Regions from separate parts of the Ruegeria sp. CDSA020 genome, predicted to be linked through region 1. Evidence: riboswitches for the same ligand, from Rfam matches in the RefSeq annotation. Region 1 holds a riboswitch; the other holds the start of a gene.

Region 1 (5,031 bases):
ACGACATTGTCTGTCATTGTTTTCTACCGCTCTAACCTCAGGTCCGAGTGTAGCCAAACAATGCAGACCTCACAACAGGCAGTATTGGGTGTTTAGTCCCGACGCAGTGCTTTCAGGACCCGATCCAGATCTTTGCTCTGCTTGCTGACCTGCGCGGGGGCTTTCTTCACCAGATTATAGTAAAGGGTCGGATCGTAAATCTGAACCGCCAGACCCAAACGCTCGGCCGTGAGCAAACCTTGGGCCTGCAGCAACTGATAAGCCGCCAGAGATCGCTCGGTTCTGGAAGCAATTTCGGCAAGCTGCGCGTCCAGCAAATCCTGCTGAGCAGCCAGCACGTCCAGAGTGGTCCGCGCACCCAAAGTTGCCTCTTCGCGGATACCATCAAACGCAACTTCCGAGGCGCGCACACGTTCCGAAGAGGCCCTCAGGCTTGCGCTTGCAGTTTGAAACCGGACATAGGCATCAGACACACCCTGCGTAATGTTCTTTTGCACATTCAGCAGATTGGCACGTGACCCATCCCGCGAGGCCATTGCGCGGCGCACGCTTGCCGCAAGTCGACCACCCGCATAGATCGGCTGGCTGAAGTTCAGCGAGATACTCGCATCATTCACATAATCGTCGTCATCATAGCTCTCGGTGACGCCCGCATCAGCGTTCAGGCTGACATTCGGACCCAGGCCCGCGCGCTGCTGCTGAACGACCAGATCAAGGGCGCGCACCTGATGCTGGGCGGACAGAATGGATGGGTGATTGCGTTGGGCCAGGCTGACGGCCTCGCTCTGGGACCGGGGCAAGTTTGGCAGGCTGGGCTGACCAGCAGTACGGCCCGGCAGTTTGCCAACTGCGTTCACATATTCCGCCTGAGCAGTGCTCAGATCGCCGCGCGCATTCGCCAGATCGGCCTGCGAGCTTGCAAGCTGAGCCTGAGACAATGCGACGTCTGTGCGGGTAACTTCCCCAACTTCGAAACGATCCTGCGAGGCGCGAAGCTCTTCTGCGGACAGTTCAACGTTGTTTTTACGAATCGATACGGTCTCTTCCTGCAGCAGAACACTCAGGTAAGCGGTCGCCGCGCGGAATAGGACCTGCTGTTCGATATCGATCAGCGCCTGCCGGGTCGACAGCACCGTTTCCTGCGCTGATTGCTTGCCCAGAATCGAGGCTCCGCCATCGTATAAAAGCTGGCTCAGCGTCAGGCCCGAGAAGAAGTTCGAAGGATCAACACTGTTCGTAACACCACTGTTTCTGCTGCGCGTATAGTCTTGGCTAACCGCGACGGTCCAGTTGATAATAGGGCGCAATGCCGACAGCGCGATCGCCACATCCTCGTCTGCAGCCCGAAGCAGCGCCCGGTTCTGTTCCAGCAAACCGCTGGTATTATAAGCTCCGATGAACGCATCAGTCAGGTTATCGGCCCAAACCGCCTTACCGGGCAACGTGCCCAGAGCAATACCCGCAGTCACTGCCAGAGTCCTGACCAGCTTGCCTCCTGCTGCAAAACGCATGGCGAAATCCTCTCAAATCAAAATAACGCAGCCCTCAAGGCAGTTTGCGTCTTTGTGTTGAACTAATCAAGGCAGCAGATAAATCTGCCCGCCGACTATAGCGAAAATGCACTCTCGGCCGAGAAAGCCTTCAGAACAGGTGCACTGGCGTTGAATGCCTGGCGCCAGGTAACGCGATCGCCTGATTTGTGGCCTATACGGACTGTCCCAAGATCACCTTCCATGAACAGGCAGGCGATACGCCCATGATCCTTAAGCTGGTCAATCAATGCAGACGGAACCTCTTCTACGCCGCCCTGGATCATGACCACGTCATAAGGCCCATGCTCGGCAGCGCCCTCATCCAGCGGCCCCACGTGAACAACCACATTATCCGCGTCAGCCTCCATCAGCAGCGTTTGCGCTTCGGCAGCTAGCGCTTCATCCGCTTCCACCGCTACGACCAACTGCGCCATACGGGCTGCAACAGCCGTCGAATATCCCAGCGCCGGAGCAATATCCAGAACAACCTCATCATTGGTAATGTTCAGCACATCCAACATCTTGGCCAGTGTTCTCGGTTCCAGAATGCAGCGTCCAGCCTCAAGTTCTATCAAACCCTCGACATAGGCGGCTTCGCGTTGCGCGTCTGGCACAAAATTCTCGCGCTTGACGGACAGCATGGCATCAATGATCGGGAACTTGGTAACGTCCGAAGGCCGGACCTGCGTATCGACCATGGTGCGGCGGCGGGCTGCGAAATCTGTCATTGGATCGCTCATTCATTTCCCAAGGTTGCTGGGCTTGTGCCACATCCCGGGCAAACCAGCAACGGCCCGCAAGCGGAAACTTTCGTCTGTCGTGAAGATTTTAGAGTGATCCGATTGGGTGATCCAATTTTCAGTTCGTCAAATTTAGACCGAACCCACTGGACGCCCCGGATTAAAGCTGCTAAAACGCCTGTCACACCACGGCAAGTATTTGATATTACTTGAAAAGGCGAGTTGGCGGAGTGGTGACGCAGCGGATTGCAAATCCGTGTACACCGGTTCGATTCCGGTACTCGCCTCCAATACTTTCAAACAGTTGCTTCGCATTCGGCTTTTCGAGCCTGCGACATGCCGTCTCGCTACGGCAGTGCTCTGCTGAGTGAAGCTTGACACCGGATTGATCAGAAGGCGGTGAACTCACTGGCTCGGCCGGTAAATTTGACCGCTCTATCGATTCCACGCGATATGCCCTTTGAAGTAACGGGCCCGCGAATCCTTTCGTCTGGATATCTTCGAGGTGCAAAGCCCAAATTCGCCTGCGGTCATTTTGCAAATGGCTGACCAAACATGCCGCTGACAGGCATTGGCAGGTCGCTTTTCCATTCTCGATGATTTCCGTGCGTCGGCCGCGCTTGACAAGCCCCCTGCCCGTGCCGCATGTCCCATCCGTTGGTGTCTGCATATGCAGATGAAAAGGGAATGCGTCAGCGGTCATCCGTCAAACGCAGCCGCCCCCGCGACCGTGACCGGAGAGGGTGCCCAAAGCCACTGGCCAGACAGGCCGGGAAGGCGGGACATCTGCCAGAGGCCAGCCTCTGACATCCGCAAGCCGGGAGACCTGCCAACATCCGAAGTTGAAACCGGACGGGGTGATCCGGTGTCGGGCCCATGTCGCAATACGTGGCCCGCATGAAACCCCGTCCCCCGCGAAGAGGATTTGGGGGGATGAGAGACATGACCGAGACCACACCTGTTGAACTGCTGGTGTGCACGACCTGCCGCCGCGGCCTGCCCGTCGAGAATGATGCAGATCGTCCTGGGGCGTTGCTGCACAAGGCGTTGGAGCAGGCAGAACTTCCTGATGGCGACACTTTGAAGGCAGTAGAATGCCTTTCAAATTGCGATCAGGGCTGCTCGATTGTGCTGCGTGGCGGACCCAAACGTTGGACCTTTGTCTATGAGCATCTCGATGAAACCGATCATGTCGAGACCATTGTTGAAGGCGCGACCAAATATCTCGCGACCCAAGATGGCCTCGTTAAATGGCGCGAACGTCCTGAACATTTCCGCAAAAACTGTGCGGCCCGCATTCCCCCGATTGGAGCTTAGATATGAGCAATCTCGAAAAACTGCCCGTCACTGTGATCACCGGCTTTCTGGGCTCGGGCAAGACCACGCTGGTGCGTCATCTGATGCAGAACCCGCAGGGCAAGCGCCTGGCCATTGTGGTCAACGAGTTTGGAGATGTTGGCGTCGATGGCGATATCCTCAAATCCTGCGCGATCCCCGATTGCCCGGCGGAAAACATCATGGAATTGGCCAATGGATGCATCTGCTGCACCGTGGCAGATGATTTCATCCCGACCATCGAGGCGCTGATGGCGCTAGAGCCGCGCCCCGATCACATTCTGATCGAAACCTCTGGCTTGGCCCTGCCCAAGCCGCTGCTGAAAGCGTTCGACTGGCCCGATATTCGCTCGAAAATCACCGTGGATGGCGTAATTGCTCTGGCCGATGCCGAAGCTGTGGCCGCAGGTCGCTTTGCCCCGAATGTCGCTGCGGTGGATGCCCAGCGCCTGGCCGATGACTCGATTGATCACGAAACGCCGCTATCCGAGGTGTTCGAGGACCAGATCTCCTGCGCCGACATCATTCTGCTGACCAAGCCTGATCTCGCTGGCCCCGAGGGTATCGCCAAGGCCAAGGAAATCATCGCAGCTGAAGCCCCGCGCCCTCTGCCCGTGGTCGAAGTGGCCGAAGGCGCTGTGGATGTACGTATTGTGCTGGGGCTTGAGGCCGCTGCAGAAGATGACATGGAGGCGCGTCCCAGCCATCACGATGGCCATCACGATCACGAGCATGATGATTTCGAAAGCATCATTGTCGAGCTGCCGGAACAGACCGATCCGGCCCAGCTGGTCGCCAATATCGAACGTCTGGCGAATGAACTGAACATCCTGCGGGTCAAAGGCTATGCCGCTGTTACCGGCAAACCCATGCGCCTTTTGTTGCAGGCAGTCGGGGCCCGTGTGCGTCATCAGTACGACCGCCCGTGGGAGCCAGGTGAAGAGCGTCGCTCGCGTCTGGTGGTCATCGCCGAGCATGACGACATCAAAGAGGCTGAAATCCGCGAAATCCTCGTGGGTGTGACCGGGGCTGCCGAGTAAACCATGCACGTCGTCTTCCGCGAAAGCCATGGGTTAGAGGAAACGGAGACCCCGACCGATCTGGGCCAGAGCCCGGCGGATCTGGTGGTGCTGTCCTTTTCCGACAGTGACCTTGGCGCTTTCGCGGCAGGCTGGCATCGTGGTGGTGGACCCGAAGGCCGGATGCCGACCCTGCGGCTGGCCAATCTAACGGCGCTGAAACACCCGCTTTCTGTCGACACCTATGTCGAGCAGACGCTGGAGGGCGCCAAAGGTATCCTGATCCGCCTGATCGGTGGCGTGCCCTACTGGTCCTATGGCTTGCAGCAGGTTCTGGCACTGGCTCAAGCCAAGGGCATTGCCGTTGCTGTGCTGCCTGCGGATGGACGTGAAGATACGCGGCTG
Region 2 (5,031 bases), on a different contig from region 1:
TGCCGGTCCAGCAAGCCCTACTGGATTATCTGTCAGGCACCTTGGTCAGCGATCCGCTGGAAGAGGCCCAGGACCCCTTCAGAATCACCAGTAACACTGGTACGCAGGCGATCTTACGCACCGGTCCAAATGCCCACCGACATCTGCAGGACATTAAGGAATTTGATCCACAAGTCCTTGGAACCGACGAAAATGGCTTTTTACGGATTCTTCTGACCTTCTGACGGGTTGTGTTTTTCCGGCCAACTGCCTATATCCACCCTCGAGAGGTTGGCGCGGGCGAGCGCCTCGCCAACCTGGTCAGATCCGGAAGGAAGCAGCCACAACGAGCCCCGCTTGGGTCGATGTCCAACCTCTCACTTACGCGCAACGACTGCCGCAGGAGGGACTTTATGATTGTAGCAATGACCCTTCGGGCAGAGCGTTTCCGGGACTAACCCCCGCTTTTGCCTGAACACGTTACCGATGGGTGCGCGCCTGCCACCCTGATGGTTTCCTGTATCTGAACACAGGCAGAACAATGTCCAAAACACTTTCGGACCTGGGATGGTCCTCTCATTTTGCAGCCCAACATGCTGTGAACCCTACCTGCACACCGCATCGCATCAACGCCGTCCATCGTGATCGCCTGATCGGCCTGAATGCGCTTGGCGGCACATCTGATCTGACCCCTGACCGATCAACCGGCGAATTTGCGGTTGGCGATTGGGTCCTTGCGGATGATCAAAACCGCATTCGGCATCTTTTGGAGCGCAAAAGCCTCTTGCAACGCCGGGCCGCAGGCACCGGTGCGCAGGTTCAGCTGATCGCGGCGAATGTGGACGTGCTGTATATCGTCAGTTCCTGCAATGCCGATTTCAATCTGGCCCGGCTTGAACGTTATCTGGCACTGGCGCATCAGGCCGGATGCTATCCGGTTGTTGTCCTGACCAAGGCCGACAGCTGCCCTGACCCAGAGAGCTATGCCAGTCAGGCCAGTTCGCTGGCTCGGTTTCTGACCGTTCTAACCGTCAACGCGCTGGAGGCGTCAGAGATTGATCCGATCCTGTCCTGGTGCCCTGCCGGGCAAACTGCTGCTTTGGTCGGCTCATCCGGTGTCGGCAAAACCACATTGGCGAACGCCATGACTGGTCAGGCCGGGACAACGGCGGGGATCCGCGAGGATGACGCACGGGGTCGCCACACCACGACCCATCGTGCGCTTCACCCGATGCGAAACGGGGGGTGGCTGATTGATACGCCAGGAATGCGCGCCCTGCGTTTGATGGATGCCCAAGACGGCGTGGATGAGGTTTTCTCCGACCTTCTGGAATTGGCTGCAACGTGCCGGTTCTCAGATTGCCAGCACCAGGCCGAACCCGGTTGTGCTGTGCAGGAGGCGATTGCCAATGGCGTGATTGAGCCCGACCGGTTGGCGCGCTGGCACAAGCTTCGGCGCGAAGATCAGAGGAATTCCGAGACCCTCGCGCAGTCACGGGCACGTGACAAAGCCTTTGGCAAAATGGTGCGATCCGTCATGCACGACAAAAAGTCCCGCAGCAGACACTAAGCGTGACAAAAAGGCGCCTCGTTTTCAGGCAATCAACCGGGGCCAAACCGCCCGGTTTCTGCGGGCAAAAGCGCCAATATGACCGATCTCAGGCGCTCCGAATTCATTCGGAGACAACAGATGTCGCCGCGCCTTCGGCCCATACAGATCGGCAAGCCGCCAGACTGCGTCTGGCGGCACCATCTGGTCGTCCTCGAAGGCGAACAGGTCCACCGGTGTATTCGATTGCGCCCATCTCGCTTCGGGCAGAGCGTCACCGATCTGCGGCACATAATTCTGCGGCGCCGTGCACCAGCTGCGCCATTGCCAATAGACCGGGCCCGGCAAATCGGCACCGATCCCCACAGCTTTGCCCGGCAGATACCCCAGTGCATTCACTGCCAGACGCCCGTGGCCGTGCCAGAACAACCACGCCAGCCCGCGATAGGGCCAGGGATGGTCGGACAGAGTAACCAGCCCCGAACATACACAGATCATCCGGTCGATCTGATCAATGTCTGGCTGCACCGGCCCCAGCAAGCCGCCAAGGGAATGACCGATGCTCCACTGCAAAGCGTCCGGGAACCGCCTGCGCATCTCAGCCCGTGCGGCGGGCATGTCGACCAAGGCCCAATCCGCCATGGTCACCTCGGAGGTTTTGAGTTTGTCGCGCAGTGAATGCCCGAAATCGCTGTAGTCATAGGTCAGACAGGCAATACCCTGTTCGGCGGCCAGCCAACGGGCAAAATGCTGGTAATATTCGCGCGGCACTGCAGTTGCGCTGTGAATCACCACGGCGACCTTCGGCTCGGTTTCAGGCAGATACAGCCGCGCCGACAGGCTGGCAGAGCCTGAGGCAAAATCAAAGTCCTTAGTCTGGACGCAGGGCGTGGTATCAAGCATGGCGCTTCCGACAAATTCTGAACTACTCGGTTCACTCAACAATCGGCCCGATTTCGGCCACCAGAGTCAAGATTTCATCAAGATGACCAAACGTCCGGTTTGCACCCCAACAGGTGGCTTGACTCGGGGTCTGCATAGCCGCTAGCGATGTGGTGATGGTTCTTGCCCCGGAATTGGGGCGGGATGAAAAGGGAACACGGTGCGGTCTGCCCCGGCGATGCCGGAAAGGGCCAACTCCGCGACTGCCCCCGCAACTGTAAGCGGTGAGCAATGCCGAAATACCACTGGCCCCAGGGCTGGGAAGGTCGGCAAAGCGACGACCCGCAAGTCAGGAGACCTGCCATCGTATCGAAACCGAAACTCGGGCGGGGTGTCCGGGCAGGTCGTCAGCGCGCTGTCACACCTGATCCTCACCCTTCGTCCTGCGCGCGGAGGGCGCATTATGATCTGGAAGACAAAAACACACGAATTCACCGCAACCATCTGTCAGAGGACCGGGAAACCCTGCCCCGCCCTTGCCCGAATGGCACGCGCCATGGCCGAGGCGATGGCGACGGCAAGGCCTGCGACATCCAAAACATTCGAGGTCGAAGGCACCAGCGATCTGACCCATTGCACCGAAGGCTGCACGGCCCGCTTTCGGGCCCAGTCAGAACAGATCAGGGTCTATTGCGGCACCAGCACGGACACGCCGACAGAAAAGCTGGACGCCTATGGCGACATGATGTTCGGGCCGGAGTTCATCCAGAAATCCGCTGGTTTTCTGTCAGAACCACCCTGTGCGATGCTCGACGTATCGACCCTGCCGCCGCGCAGCGACAGTATTCCGTATCAAGTGTCTGCCTGATTCAGGGAAGGGTTCGGGCCGGCAACCCCGCCCAGTCCTTTTGCGCGTCGGTTTCCACCGCGCAGGGCCGCACCGCACGCAACCGCCGAAGCGCTTGGCCAGGCGCTTCGCCGCATTCCACCATTAGCCGCATCACAACCATCCCCGAGCGTCCGCACCCACCGCGGCAATGCACCAGCACCTTGCCGCCACTGGCAAGGACATGTTGGGCGGCGGCGCTGGCTTGCGGCCAAAGCGCCTCAACCTCAGGCGTGGGGGCGCCGAAATCGGAGACCGGAAGGTGGACCCAGGCAATCCGTTCGCGCTGCAGGTCCTCCTCGATTGAACGCGCGCCGGAGTGCTGGAACTCATCCGAGGTCGTCATCGAGATGACCAGGTCCGGCGCCCAATCCCGGATTACTGCGAAATCCCCAGCATAATCGCCCGTGACACCCGGCAGTGGGCACAGAGCGATCTGCCCTTTGCCCAATCCAAGAGGGTGAATTGCAAAACTCTCCAACACAGCTCCTTTACCTGCATCACCACATGGGGCTAAAGCCCCTCATGATTTACCGGCTCTGATGCAACTTGCCAAAACGAAATTCCTTTTCGCGCGCGGTGGACGCGGACGGCGGGGGTCTCTACGCTGCAAACCTGACACGAATCCAACAGAGCAGACATGACCGACACGCCCAGCCCCGCCTATCAGGTTCTCGCGCGGAAATACCGCCCGGAAACTTTTGCTGACCTCGTCGGTCAGAACGCAATGGTGCGCACGCTGAAAAACGCGTTCGAGGCCGACCGGATTGCACAAGCCTTCATCATGACTGGCATCCGCGGCACCGGTAAGACGACCACGGCACGGATCATCGCCAAGGGCATGAACTGCATCGGTCCTGATGGGCAAGGCAAGCCCACGACCGAGCCTTGCGGCCAGTGCGAACATTGCGTCGCCATCATGGAAGGTCGCCATGTCGACGTGATGGAAATGGACGCCGCCAGCCGAACCGGCGTGAATGATATCCGCGAAATCATCGACTCGGTCCGATACCGCGCCGCCAGTGCGCGCTATAAGATCTACATCATCGACGAGGTTCACATGCTTTCGACCAGCGCGTTCAACGCGCTGCTCAAGACGTTGGAAGAACCTCCTGCGCATGTGAAGTTCATCTTTGCCACGACCGAAATCCGCAAAGTCCCGGTGACTGTTCTGTCGCGGTGCCAACGATTTGACCTGCGCCGGATCGAACCCGAGGACATGATTGGCCTGCTCAATAAGATCGCAGCGGCTGAGAAGGCACAGATCGCGGATGATGCCCTGGCGCTGATCACCCGCGCGGCCGAAGGGTCGGCGCGCGACGCAACTTCGCTGCTGGATCAGGCAATCAGCCATGGGGCCGGTGAAACCAGCGCCGATCAGGTGCGCGCGATGCTGGGTCTGGCCGACCGGGGCCGGGTATTGGACTTGATGGAAATGATCCTGCGAGGGGATGCAGCAAACGCGCTGACTGAATTGGGCGGGCAATATGCCGAAGGGGCCGATCCGCTATCCGTGCTGCGCGATCTGGCCGAAATCACGCACTGGGTTTCGGTTGTGAAGATCACGCCAGACGCAGCCGAGGACCCGACGGTTTCCCCTGATGAACGTGCTCGTGGTCAGCAAATGGCCGAGGCCCTGCCAATGCGCGTTTTGACCCGGATGTGGCAGATGTTGCTGAAAGCGCTGGAAGAGGTATCGGCCGCGCCAAATGCCATGATGGCTGCTGAAATGGCC

The links. A riboswitch is a leader RNA that binds a small molecule or an ion and turns the genes downstream of it on or off. The one in region 1 is predicted to bind cobalamin.
Region 2: it holds a riboswitch for cobalamin, as region 1 does, so the genes downstream of both, AC2FJW_RS14295 (hypothetical protein) here and AC2FJW_RS05765 (DUF1636 family protein) in region 1, are expected to answer to the same signal.

Annotation. Positions count from the first base shown of each region.
Region 1 covers NZ_JBXWQK010000003.1:68,359-73,389, reverse strand. Annotated here, with positions in the region: gene AC2FJW_RS05785 (hypothetical protein) at 1-17, opposite strand, end outside; gene AC2FJW_RS05780 (TolC family outer membrane protein) at 93-1,511, opposite strand; gene AC2FJW_RS05775 (protein-L-isoaspartate O-methyltransferase family protein) at 1,607-2,260, opposite strand; tRNA gene AC2FJW_RS05770 (tRNA-Cys) at 2,489-2,562, shown strand; cobalamin riboswitch at 2,914-3,120, shown strand; gene AC2FJW_RS05765 (DUF1636 family protein) at 3,215-3,589, shown strand; gene cobW (cobalamin biosynthesis protein CobW) at 3,592-4,647, shown strand; gene cobN (cobaltochelatase subunit CobN) at 4,651-5,031, shown strand, end outside.
Region 2 covers NZ_JBXWQK010000007.1:136,783-141,813, reverse strand. Annotated here, with positions in the region: gene AC2FJW_RS14315 (5'-nucleotidase C-terminal domain-containing protein) at 1-224, shown strand, start outside; RNA gene ffs (signal recognition particle sRNA small type) at 264-362, shown strand; gene rsgA (ribosome small subunit-dependent GTPase A) at 521-1,549, shown strand; gene AC2FJW_RS14300 (alpha/beta hydrolase family protein) at 1,574-2,431, opposite strand; cobalamin riboswitch at 2,571-2,790, shown strand; gene AC2FJW_RS14295 (hypothetical protein) at 2,874-3,278, shown strand; gene AC2FJW_RS14290 (protein-tyrosine phosphatase family protein) at 3,280-3,780, opposite strand; gene AC2FJW_RS14285 (DNA polymerase III subunit gamma/tau) at 3,937-5,031, shown strand, end outside.